Regions from separate parts of the Arthrobacter sp. Ld5 genome, predicted to be linked through region 2. Evidence: predicted binding sites of a transcription regulator. Region 2 holds the regulator's gene; the other holds the start of a gene.
What was found. Region 2 encodes HspR, which represses chaperone genes until heat shock. Its sites were predicted from a motif close to AAGTTGAGTCNNNNNGACTCAACTT; they were not measured.
Positions count from the first base shown of each region.

Region 1: a site for HspR is predicted at 4,101-4,125, ahead of ACSGDB_RS14125 (Hsp20/alpha crystallin family protein). Genes of this name have one in related genera too.

Region 1 covers NZ_JBPKBO010000024.1:240,188-246,314, forward strand. The annotation lists gene ACSGDB_RS14105 (SRPBCC family protein) at 1-346, shown strand, start outside; gene ACSGDB_RS14110 (GAF domain-containing protein) at 425-2,167, opposite strand; gene ACSGDB_RS14115 (hypothetical protein) at 2,380-2,592, opposite strand; gene ACSGDB_RS14120 (SDR family oxidoreductase) at 2,690-3,487, opposite strand; gene ACSGDB_RS14125 (Hsp20/alpha crystallin family protein) at 3,590-4,051, opposite strand; tRNA gene ACSGDB_RS14130 (tRNA-Val) at 4,264-4,337, opposite strand; gene ACSGDB_RS14135 (DUF2630 family protein) at 4,531-4,776, shown strand; gene ACSGDB_RS14140 (haloacid dehalogenase type II) at 4,776-5,444, shown strand; gene ACSGDB_RS14145 (TrkH family potassium uptake protein) at 5,665-6,127, shown strand, end outside.
Region 2 covers NZ_JBPKBO010000022.1:209,242-215,368, reverse strand. The annotation lists gene pulA (pullulanase-type alpha-1,6-glucosidase) at 1-1,329, opposite strand, end outside; gene ACSGDB_RS11830 (LacI family DNA-binding transcriptional regulator) at 1,480-2,565, shown strand; gene ACSGDB_RS11825 (heat shock protein transcriptional repressor HspR) at 2,562-3,002, opposite strand; gene ACSGDB_RS11820 (DnaJ C-terminal domain-containing protein) at 3,056-4,051, opposite strand; gene ACSGDB_RS11815 (nucleotide exchange factor GrpE) at 4,215-4,877, opposite strand; gene dnaK (molecular chaperone DnaK) at 4,880-6,127, opposite strand, start outside.

The DNA of each region.
Region 1 (6,127 bases), on a different contig from region 2:
CGAGCGGGTGGCCTGGAAGAGCACCGACGGCGAATCCCACGCCGGCGTGGTCACCTTCCATCGCCTGGACGAGAACACCACCCGGCTGATGGTCCAGATCGACTGGCACCCGGAGACGTTCATCGAGAAGGTCGGGGCCGTCGTCAACGCCGACGCCTCACAGGTGAAGGGCGACCTCAAGAGGTTCAAGGCGTTCATCGAGAACAGCGGCGGCGAGACGGGTGCCTGGCGCGGCGACGTCGCAGCGCCCTCCTCGGGTGCCACCACCGAGGCGGAGCCGGCCAACAGCGCCCTGCCGGACACCTCGGCGGATGATCCCGAGTCCGGCGGTCCGCGCGTCGGCTGACGTGCCGGGCTGGAAGAGGCGGATCCCTTCGGGGGTCCGCCTCTTCCAGTGTGATGGGCCCGACCGTGGTCGGTCGTGTCAGGCGGTGGTTTCCGGGGCGGGTCGTTTGGTGGGGGCGCTCCAGTGGATACGGGTGCCGTGGCCGGGGGTGCTGTCGATCGTGCAGGTTCCGCCGACGGCGTTGGCCCGGTGGTGCAGGTTGGCGAGCCCGCTGGTGCGGTCCGGGTTGGCGAAACCGCGCCCGTCGTCGGCGATCAGTGCCTCCACCGTCCCGTCCTGCGCGCTGACGCTGATGCTCAGATGAGTGGCGCCGGAGTGCCGGGCCGTGTTGCTGATCCCTTCGGCGAGAACGGCCAGCAGATGATCGCTCACGTCGGCGGGGACGGCCCGGTTCACGGGCCCGATGAACTGCAGGTCCGGGATGATGCTCGTGCCTGCGGTTCCTTCGCGGACCGTGTGGGCGATGAGATCGGTGAGGAACGCGCCGTCGACCCGGTCGGACTGCAGCGAGTAGATGGTGTCGCGCAGCTCCCGGATGGTCTCGTCCAGTTCCATGGTCATGGTCGTGATGCGTTGCTGGGCGTCCGGGACGCCCGTGTAGCGGCGGAGCGCCTGCAGGCTCAGCCCGGTGGCGAAGAGGCGCTGGATGACGCGGTCGTGCAGGTCCCGGGCGATCCGGTCACGATCGGCGGAGAGGGCGTGTTCTTCCTGGCGTCGGTTGGCGCGGGAGAGGTCCAGGGCCAGGCCGGTCTGTGTGCCGAACACGGTTGCTGATTCGAGGTCGGCTGCGGAGAACGGGGTGGCGCCCTCCTGCCGGGCGATGATCAGGATCCCGTTCGATGTTGCCTGGTAACCGAGCGCGACGATCATGACGGGCCCGAGCCCCGCAGCGGTGTCCGCGTCGAAGACGTCCCTCGGATCCCGTGCCCGGAACCCCTGCCCCGTCTGCAGGACGGTCGTCATGGCCGGGCCCGGCATCCTCTGCCCCGTCGGGATGGCCGGCGCTCCGACCGATGTCGTGCATACCAGCGCCCCGTCCGGGCCGGGGGTGGCCACCACGACGAGGGCCGCCCCTGACACGTTCCGGGCCTGGCCGGCGATGAGTTCCAGGCCGCCCGCGTGCTGGGGGAAGGGCGGGGTCGTGAGGTGTTCGTTGACGCTCATGCCCGCCTCCAGCCACTGCTGACGCCGGGTCTTGTCCTCGAACAGGCGCGCGTTCTGGATGGCCAGGCCCGCCGCCGCGGCGAGGGCGGCGGCCAGGTCCTCGTCCTCGTCCGTGAAGTCCCACCCGCCGCGCTTCTTCGCCAGGAACAGGTTTCCGAAGACTCTGTCCCGCACCTGGAGGGGCACGTCCAGGAACGAGGACAGTGTGGCCTGGTCCTCGGACAGCGCCGCGCTGCCCACAGGGAACCCCGGTGAGGCGGGATGCTGGTCGAGATCGAGGTCGAGGTCGAGGTCGAGGTCGAGGTCGAGGGGCTCGGGCGGGGTCGGATCCTGGCTCGGGCGCCCTGCCGCGTCCTGGCCGCCAGGGGATTCTCCGGTGCCCCGGGCCACCTCCTCGTCCAGCCGGACGGTGACGAAATGGTTGAGTTGCCCGTCCTCGCCCATGATCCCCAGGGCGCCGTACCGGGCATCGACGAGGTCGCAGGCGGAGCGCACCACCCGGTCCAGGACCGCTTCGAGGCTGAGGTCTTCCGTGAGGAGGACCACCGCCTCCAGCAGGCCCTCGAGGTGTTCCTGGACGACCAGCAGGTCCTCGGCCCGGTCCATGAAGTCCCGGAACAGCTCCCGCGTCCGACGACGCAACGGCTCACGCCACACTCCGGGCCCCCTCCCATGAAGCGACCCGCCGACCGGTGACCCGAAAGGACACACGACGGTCGGCCGCATGATCGCGGCCCAAAAATACCAAACCTGCTCATCAATAGCGAGGGTTCCCGGGTGCAGGGCACCAGCCCGATTGCTGGGGTGTCATCGTGTCAGCGCACCCTGGATCACCCAGCGCCGCCGACAGCGTCAGCGGGTGTGTCGGGTCAGGCGGGACGGAGGCGGTAGCCGTCCGCCCGGTGGACGAGCCGGCGCCCGCCGCCGTCGTCCAGCAGGATCCACAGGACGTCGTCGGTCCTCATGTCCAGGACGCCGCGGAGCTGGGGTCCCGTGGCGTGGTGGAGGGTGATGTGCTGGCCGCGCCGGAAGCCCGACCAGTCCTGGACCTCGGCATCGGTGGTGGGGGACGGGGTGTTCATGGTGGGCCTTTCGGGAGGGTCCGGGGATCCCACGCTAGCCGCGCGTCCTGAACGGCACGTGAATGCGCGCTGAAGAATCGGGCCACTCCCGCCCCCGTCACAGGGTCCGCCAGCCCCCGCTCGTCAGGTGCGACCCCGCCTGCGGGCCCATGAGGAGCATGCCGCCGTCGACCACGAAGGATGCCCCGTTGACGTAGCTGGAGGCACCGGAGGCCAGGAAGGCCACGACGTCGGCGATCTCCTCGGGCGCGCCGGGGCGGCCGAGCGGGATACCGGGACGGTCCATGGAGTGCGGGTCCTGCTCCTCGGAGTCGTTCATGGGCGTGTTGATCTCGCCGGGCAGCACGGCGTTGGCGGTGATGCCCCGATCCGCCAGTTCGAGGGCGATGGTCCGGATGAGGCCGCCGAGGCCGTGCTTGGAGGCGTCGTATGCGGCGGAGCCCACGCGGGGCTGCTCCTGGTGCACGCTGGTGACGGCGATGATGCGCCCGCCCCGTCCGCCGTCGATCATGTGCCGTGCCGCGCGCTGCAGGCAGACGAAGGCGCCGTCGAGGTTGGCGCCCAAGGTGCCGCGCCACGTGTCCCAGTCCGTCTCCATGAACATGGTGCCGCCGTTGACGCCGGCATTGTTGACGAAGACGTCGAGGCCGCCGAGCTCCTGCGCGAGCCGGTCGACGACGTCGCCGCACGCCGGCGCGTCCGTGGTGTCCAGTTGCGCGACGGCGGCCCGCACGCCCTTCTCCCGCACGAACCGCGCGGTCTCCTCGGCTCCCTCCTCGTCGGAGTGCCACGTGATGCCGACGTCGCAGCCCGCCGCGGCGAGGGCGATGGCGGTCGCGCGGCCGATGCCGGAGTCGGAGCCGGTGACGATTGCCTTGCTCGGTGTGAAGTCCATGTGCCCATCTTTCGCACCCGGGCGCCGGGCGCGCAAGCCGGCCGCCGATCGGGCGCGGAGTACCCCCGGACGGGCGTCCGGGGGTACTCCGGGTGGTCGGGGCTACGCGTCGACGGCGCCCTGGGGTGCGGTCCCGGAGGTCGACGAGCGGACCGCCTCGGCCGATTCCCCGCTGATCACCTCGATCTTGCGGGGCTTCGCGCGCTCGATGACGGGGATGGTCACGCTGAGGACACCGTTCTCGTAACGGGCGGAGATGCCCTCCGTGTCCACGCCCTGGCCGAGGTTGAGCTGGCGCAGGAACGAACCGCTCTCGCGCTCGCGGGTCAGCCACTTGACGCCCTCGGCGCTGCGCAGGGTGCGCTCGGCGCGGATGGTGAGGAGCTGGCCGTCGACGTCGATGTCGACGGATCCCGGGTCGATCCCCGGGAGGTCCGCGGAGAGGACGTAGTGGTCCCTCTCGCGGTAGAGGTCCATCGGCATGAGGCGCAGCCCGGAGCGGCCCTCCATCAGGGCGCCGGTCACACGGTCCAGCTCGCGGAAAGGATCGAATTTCATGGCCACGGGAAACAACTCCTTCGCTGATGCCACCGGCAGGTGGTTGGTGTGTCGAGAGTTGAGCGTCCTCCGCTCAACTACGAAAAATGTTAGCACTCGGTCGCGGTGAGTGCTAAGGGGTGGGCGTTCGCCCAGAACGAAATCCCGGACGCGGAAAAGGCCCGTCCCGACGGAGCGGTACGAGCCTTTTCGTGGTGCTGTCTCCAGCTGATCCTCAGTGCCTGCGCGGGGCCTCGATCCCCGGGCCTTCCGCGTGTGAAGCGGATGCTCTACCAGACTGAGCTACACAGGCAATTGGTTCTCCCATAGCTTAGGCCATCCGCGCCCCCCGCCAAATTCCCCCGCTCACGCGGCCCGCAGAGCCACCGCGCCCCGGCTTCCGCCCGGCATCGCGCTGGTCTTCGCGGGACCACCTCAGTAGCCTGAAGGAAAGCCTGCTGAGCATTATCGACGCGGGCCGGGCACCACTCAGAAGGGACAGCACCATGGACAACCAGGACATCCTGCAGCGCATCCAGACACTCGTCCAGGAGGAGCACGACCTCCGTGAACAGTCCCAGGACGCCGGAGCGGGGCAGCAGGACCACGCGACCCGCCTCAGGAAGGTCGAGGAGGACCTCGACCAGTGCTGGGACCTGCTGCGCCGGCGCCGCGCGAAGGCCGACGCCGGAGAAGACCCGACCGACGCCGAGGCCCAGCCCGTCAGCCAGGTGGAGGGGTACCGCCAGTAATGGCCCTGCCCCTCGTCCTGTTCGACGTCAACGAGACCCTGTCCGATCTGGGACGCATGCCCCAGCACTTCGAGGAGGTGGGCGCTCCGCCGCAACTGGCCGCCCTCTGGTTCGCCTCCGTGCTCCGTGACGGCTTCGCCCTCACGGCCACCGGCCGGAACGCGTCCTTCGGGGAGATCGCCGAGGACGCCCTGCGTACGGTCCTCGCGGGGCAGCGGCTCAACCGGGACCCCGGGGACGCCGTCGACCACCTGATGGCGAGCCTGAAGGAGCTGCCGGTCCACCCGGACGTCGTCGACGGGCTCCGCGACCTGGCCGGCCGGGGGTTCGAACTGGCGGCCTTGACCAACGGTGCCGCCGCGACCGCGGCATCCCTCCTGGAACGGGCGGGCGTGCGCGGCGACGTCGGTCGCGTCCTGTCCGTCGAGGACGCGCCGCGATGGAAGCCCGCACCGGAGTCCTACGCCTACGCCCTCCGGGAGCTCCAGCGCGAGGCGGACGACGTCGTGCTCGTCGCGGTCCACCCGTGGGACATCCACGGCGCGGCCCGTGCCGGTCTCCGCACCGTCTGGCTCAACCGCGCCGGAGCGCCGTACCCGGCCGTCATGACGCGCCCGGACCACGAGGTGTCGACGATCACCGAGTTGCCCGGCCTCCTCGCCGACTGACGCAGACCCCTCCCGCTCCGGGCTGCCGCGACAGCAGCGCCTGCCCTGCCTCGTCGCACATCAAGAAAGCGTAAAGAGGCCGTTTCGGCAGCCGATCGTCGGGTTGACTGGACGACTGGCGCGGACCGTCCGCGCCAGTCCGTTCCCGAAGGCCAGGCGCATCCCCATCACGTCACTCACCGCGCCGCTCCGGGAGTTCCGCAGTTCCGCGGCAGTCCGCCTGCGTCGCGCCGCGCCCGCTGCCGCCCTCTGGCTGGAACGGCTCGGCCCCCGCCATCCCGCCCAGGTGATCGCGCTAGGTTTCGGCACGGCGATCCTCGTCGGCACCGCGCTCCTGATGCTCCCGGGCTCGAAGGTCGGCGACGGAGGCGCCACGTTCCTCGAGGCGCTCTTCACGGCCACCTCCGCCGTCTGCGTCACCGGCCTGATCGTCGTCGACACCCCGGTCTACTGGACCGGCGCCGGCCACGTCATCATCCTGGGCCTGATCCAGGTCGGCGGATTCGGCATCATGTCCTTCGCCTCCCTCCTCGGAGTGCTCCTGGCCCGCCGGATGGGCCTTCGTTCACGGATCTCGACGGCGGCGGAGACCAAGAGCGTCGGTTTCGGCGATGTCCGCACGGTGCTCCTCGGGGTCCTGCGGATCACCCTGGTCGTGGAGTCCGCGACAGCGGCGCTGCTCA
Region 2 (6,127 bases):
GGAGAGGCGCTGCATGCCGGCGCTGTCCGGCCTGCTGAACGCGGCGTAGGTGCCGCGCTCGGCCTCGGGCACGGTGGTGTCGGAGACCGAGAAGTCGCGCACGTGGAGTTCGTAGACGGACAGCTCCTCCGGACGCTCGAGGGCCGGTTTCGGCAGGGCCGACCACGACGACGGCATGAGCGCCGGATCCGCGAGGTCCACGATCAGGGACCGCTCCGAGTTCGTGGACAGGCCCACGCTGTAGGGGTCGGTCACGAGGTTGTGTTCCACGGCGCCGGTCTCGGGGACGAAGACCTCGACGTCGTAGAGGTAGTACGCGCCGTTCCAGTTCTTCTCGCCGTCGACGCTCCACACGCCGTCCTTGCCCGCGCGCAGGGAACGCGTGGTGATCGGGTCCCCGCCGGAGCCGTCGCGGAAGACCTGCACGGACACGCTGCGCGCCGTGGGTGCCCACAGCTCCAGGTGCGGCTTCCTGCCCTTCCAGGTGAGTCCGAGTTCCTGCCGTGCCGCCCCCGCGTACAGGTCGTCGAGCACGCCGGGCACCTGGACGCCCGTGGTCGCCAGGAGCTTCCCCTCCGGGGAGACGGCGGCGAGGAGCAGCTGGCCCTTCAGCAGGTCCCCGGCCCTCCGCGCGTCCTTCTTGGCGAGCGTCACCGTCGCGAGGTCCGCCAGGTGCGGATAGCGGGCCGCGAGCTCGGCGGGCAGGGCGTCGCTGCCGCGTCCGAGGTCGAGAAAGGTGCCGCCCGTGACGGTGTCCTCGTCGGCGACGAGGCCGCCCTCCGGGGCGGAGTACAGCCGGAAGCGGGCGTCGGCGGGCACGTCCGCTCCCCAGGCGAGGGTGTCGGCGGTGAGCCAGTGCGCCGCCGTCGATCCCGTGGGCGCGGTGGGCGCGTCGCTCGAGATGACGTGCGTGCGGTGGTCGTACGTGAAGGTCACGGGGCCGCCCGGGGCCTGCAGCGCCAGGTTTGCCCCGCCGGCAGCGCCGTCGGCGCCGTAGTTCTCGCCCCAGGACCCGTTCAGGGCCACCTTGTACTCGTAGGATCCGGCCGGGACGTCGAAGGTCGCCGACCAGGTGCCAGGTGATCCGTCCACGGGGACGAGCCTCGTGGCGGCGCACTCCGGCTGCCAGTCGTCGGGGCAGCCGAGTTCCGCCTGCAGGGAGCCCACGAGCGCCACCGCGCCCGGCGGGGTCGTGTGGTCGGCCAGCGCGGGCGCCGGCATGAAGGTCGCGAGGAGCGGCGCGGTCAGGACGACGGCGGCCAGCCGGGAGCGGCGCCGCAGCGCTGGTCTCCCGCCGGTCCGGCCCGTATCCGTGGTGTTCAGGGTCATGGTGGTCCTTCCCCGGCCCTGCGTCGCTGCAGGCCGGACTGCGCGGGTGATGTTCCGACCCTAGGGACGGCGAGCACCGAGCGTCAAGGAATTTGCAAAACTTTCACGCAATCTTTCGAACCGCGCTGCGCCCTGCGCTAGATTGGGGCCATGACTCCCGGGAAGCGCAACGAGCGGCCGCGCCTCGATGACGTCGCCCGGACCGCCGGGGTGAGCGTCCCCACGGTGTCCCGCGTCCTCAACGGCAAGGGCGGCGCCTCCCAGGAGACGCGGGAAGCCGTCCTCGCGGCGATGGACAGCCTGGGCTACGAGCGGCAGTCCCGCACGGCCGGGCGCTCCAAGGGGCAGATCGGCGTCGTCGTCCCCGACCTCGTGAACCCGATCTTCCCGGCGTTCGCGGGCGCCATCTCGGCCCTCCTCGCCCCCAACGACTACATCCCCGCCCTGTGCACCCTGCCGGGCGGGGGCATCACCGAGGACGAGTACGTCGCCCTGCTGCTGGACCAGGGCGTGAGCGGCATCATCTTCGTCTGCGCCGCCCACTCCGACGGCCGGGCGAGCATGGAGCGCTACCGGCGCCTGCGCGGCCGGGTGCCGTTCGTCCTCGTCAACGGGGCCAGGCCCGAGATCGACGCGCCGTCCGTCTCGAACGACGACGTCACGGCCATCCGCACGGCGGTCCGGCACCTCGTGGCGCAGGGCCACCAGCGCGTCGGCTTCGCCACCGGCCCCGACCGGTTCATCCCGAGCCGCCGCAAACTGGAGGGGTTCCGCTCGGCGCTCGTCCAGTTCCTCGGCGAGGACGACGCCGCGCCGCACATCGCGACGAGCATGTTCACCATCGAGGGCGGGCAGAGCGCGGCGGACGAACTCATCGAATCGGGCCACACGGCCATCGTCTGCGCCTCGGACGTCATGGCACTCGGCGCCGTCCGCGCCGCACGGACCCGGGGCCTGCGGGTGCCGGAGGACATCTCGGTGGTCGGGTTCGACGACTCCCCCCTCATGGCCTTCACCGACCCCCCGCTGACGACGCTGCGGCAGAACGTGCCGGCGATGGCGGAGGCGGCGGTCCACGCCCTGGTCACCGAACTGGACGGGGACCGCGCCACGCGCACGGAGATCCTGTTCCAGTCCGACCTCGTGGTCCGCGGGTCCACCGGGGCGGGACCGGCGGTGCGCACCGGCCCGGAGCCGTCCGGGGGCGCGACGGATCCGGGCGGGGTTCGTCCCTAGCGGCGTGCCGGGTTCGGAGCCCGCACGGGCTCGGGACGCCAGACCATGAGGGCCTGGCTGCGGGGGCGGGGACGCTGCCCGCGGGCGAGGGTGACGACGTCCCCCGCGAGGCCCGCCGCGAAGATCCGGCTCGACTCCGCCTGGACGCGGCGGGCGGCCAGTTCGGAGGACAGTTCCGCGACGCGCGACTGCAGCGCCGCCACCTGGTTCTCGAGCTCGAGGATCCGGCGGATGCCCTCGAGCGACACGCCCTCCTGCGAGAGGCGCTGGACCTCGCGGAGGGTGCTGACGTCCTTCTGGGAGTAGCGCCGCGCCCGGCCCGGCGCCCGGCTCGGCGTGACGAGGCCGAGGCGGTCGTACTGGCGCAGTGTCTGCGGGTGCATATCGGCGAGCTCGGCGGCCACCGAGATGACATAGATGGGCAGGGTGTGGTCCATGACGGGCCTCCTTCCGTTGCCGATACTCCCTGGTCCTGCTCGAAATGCTGCTGCTACAGGCGCGCCTTCGCGGCCAGGCCTGCCCGCGGGTCGGCGTCCTTCGTCGCCGCGCGGAACGTCTCCACGGCGGCCTGGGCCTCCTTGGACAGGTTCTGCGGAACGACGACGTCCACGGTGACGAGGAGGTCTCCGGTCGCCTTCGACGTCTTCACGCCCCGGCCCTTGAGCCGGAGCGTCCTGCCCGACGGCGTGCCAGCGGGCACCCGCATGGTGACCATCTCGCCGGAGAGCGTCGGCACCTGGATCTCGGCGCCGAGCGCCGCCTCCGGGAAGCTGACGGGCACATGCACGCGGATGTTGTCGCCGTCGCGCTTGAAGAGCGGATGCTCCTTCACGCTGACGCTGACCATGAGGTCACCCGGGCCTGCCTGACCGGGCTGACCCTTGCCCTTGACGCGGACCTTCTGGCCGTCGCGGATGCCGGCGGGGATGCGGACGTCGATCTGTTCCCCGGAGGGTTCGCGCAGCCCGATCGTCGTGCCCTTGATGGCACCGGCGAAGGAGATCGAGGTGGTCGCCGTGCGGTCCGCACCCTTCTGCGGGCGGGTGGACTGGAATCCGCCGGGGAATCCGCCGCCCATGCCCCCGCCGCCGCCGAACAGGTCCGCGAACTCGGGAGGCAGGTTGCCGTTGGAGAAGCCGGTGCGCTGGCGGGTCCCCGCGCCCTGGCCGAACAGGTTGCCGAAGACGTCCTCGAAGCCGCCGCTCCCGCCGGCGCCGCCGCCCGCTCCGCCCGCGGAGAAGCGCGCGCCGCCGCCCATCGCGCGGATGGCATCGTACTGCTGGCGCTCTTCGGGATCGGACAGCACCGAGTAGGCCTCCGACACGTCCTTGAACGTGCGCTCCGACGCGGCATCCCCCTGGTTCTGGTCGGGGTGGTGCTTGCGGGCGAGCTTCCGGTACGCCTTCTTGATCTCGTCACCGGAAGCGCCCTTGGAGACACCCAGGATCTTGTAGAAATCCTTGTCGACCCAATCCTGACTAGCCAATTGGCGTCTCCTTTCCTAGTTCATACGAATTCGAGAGGTGGGTGAACGGGCGTGCGCCGGGGCAGTTTCCGAGGAAGGCGGCTTTAATATTCCAAGGGCCGCCAAGGCCCGCAGGAATTTCGTTGCCGCCGTTCGGGAACTGCCCCGGCGCCTGAGGCGCCGATTACTCCGGCACTGCCACGATCACCTGGGCGGCCCGGAGGACGCGCTCCCCCTTGCGGTAGCCCGCGCGGAGGATCTGGCTGACGCTGTCGGCCTCGACGTCCGCACTCGGCTGCTGCATGAGGGCCTCGTGGATGTTCGGGTCGAACGCGACGCCCACCTCGTCGATACGGGCGAGTTCGTACGTCTTCAGGACGTTCTCGAGCTTGCCCGCGATCGCCGCGAACGGGCCGTCCGCCAGATCGCCGTGCTGGCGTGCGGCGTCGATGTCGTCGAGGACCGGCATCAGCGAGTTGAGGACGCCGATGACCGCCTGGTCGCGGGCGACATCCCGGTCACGCTCCACCCGGCGCCGGTAGTTGACGTACTCCGCCTGCAGGCGGAGCAGGTCGTTCCGGAGTTCCGCGACGACGTCGACCGCCGGGTTGCTCTCCCCGTCGGCGCCGGCCTCGTTGAGGATGGCCTCGGCCTGGGCCAGGGCATCCCCCTCGGAGGCGTCGGTCGCGGGCGTGTCCTGCGCACCGGCCGCGGATCCCTCCGCGGCCGGCTCGCCGGCGTCCTGCTGCTGCCCACGGACGTCGCCCGACTCAGGGTCGATCTTCCGGCTGTCGGATGAGTTCATCGGCTCTGACTGGTGCTCTTCTTCATTTCCGTGGTGCGGCATGATTACTTCTTCTCGTCGGTGTCTTCGTCAACCACTTCGGCGTCGACGATGTCCTCGTCGGAGCCTGCGGCGGCTGGCTGGTCGTCGGCGGGCGCGGCGCCCGCCTGGCCGGCGTCCTGCTGGGCGGAGGCGTAGATCGCTTCGCCGAGCTTGGACTGCGAGGCCTGCAGCTTCTCGTAGGCCGTCTTGACCTCGTCGTCGTTGTCCTGCGTCTCGAGGGCCTTCTTGAGGGCGTCGACGTCGGCCTGGACCTCGGTCTTGACCTCCTCCGGCAGCTTGTCCGCGTTGTCGGCGATCAGCTTGTCCACCGAGTAGGCGAGCTGCTCGGCGCCGTTGCGGACGTCGGCGGCCTCGCGGCGCTTCTTGTCCTCGGCCGCGTGCTCCTCGGCCTCGCGCACCATGCGGTCGATGTCCTCCTTGGAGAGGGAGGAACCGCCGGTGATGGTCATCGACTGCTCGGTGCCGGTGCCCTTGTCCTTGGCGGACACGTGCACGATGCCGTTGGCATCGATGTCGAAGGTGACCTCGACCTGCGGGACGCCGCGCGGAGCCGGGGCGATGCCGGTGAGCTCGAACGTGCCCAGCGGCTTGTTGTCGCGGGTGAACTCGCGCTCGCCCTGGAACACCTGAATGGCCACGGACGGCTGGTTGTCGTCCGCCGTGGTGAAGGTCTCGCTGCGCTTGGTCGGGATGGCCGTGTTGCGCTCGATGAGCTTGGTCATCATGCCGCCCTTGGTCTCGATGCCCAGGGACAGCGGGGTGACGTCGATGAGGAGGACGTCCTTGCGCTCGCCCTTCAGCACACCGGCCTGCAGGGCGGCGCCGACGGCCACGACCTCGTCCGGGTTGACGCCCTTGTTGGGCTCCTTGCCGCCGGCGAGCTCCTTGACGAGCTCGCTGACCGCGGGCATGCGGGTGGAACCGCCGACGAGGACGATGTGGTCGATGTCGGCCACCTTGATGCCGGCTTCGGTGATGACGTCGTGGAACGGCTTCTTCGTGCGGTCCAGGAGGTCCTTGGTGAGGTCCTGGAACTTGGCGCGGGAGAGGTGCTCGTCGAGGTGGACGGGGCCGTCCGGCGTCACCGAGAGGTACTGCAGGGAGATGTTCGTGGAGGTCGCCGAGGACAGCTCCTTCTTGGCCTGCTCGGCGGCTTCCTTGAGACGCTGCAGCGCGATCTTGTCCTTGGACAGGTCGGCGCCCTTGGCCTTGGCCTGCGAGAGCAGGTAGTCCACGACGCGCTGGTCCCA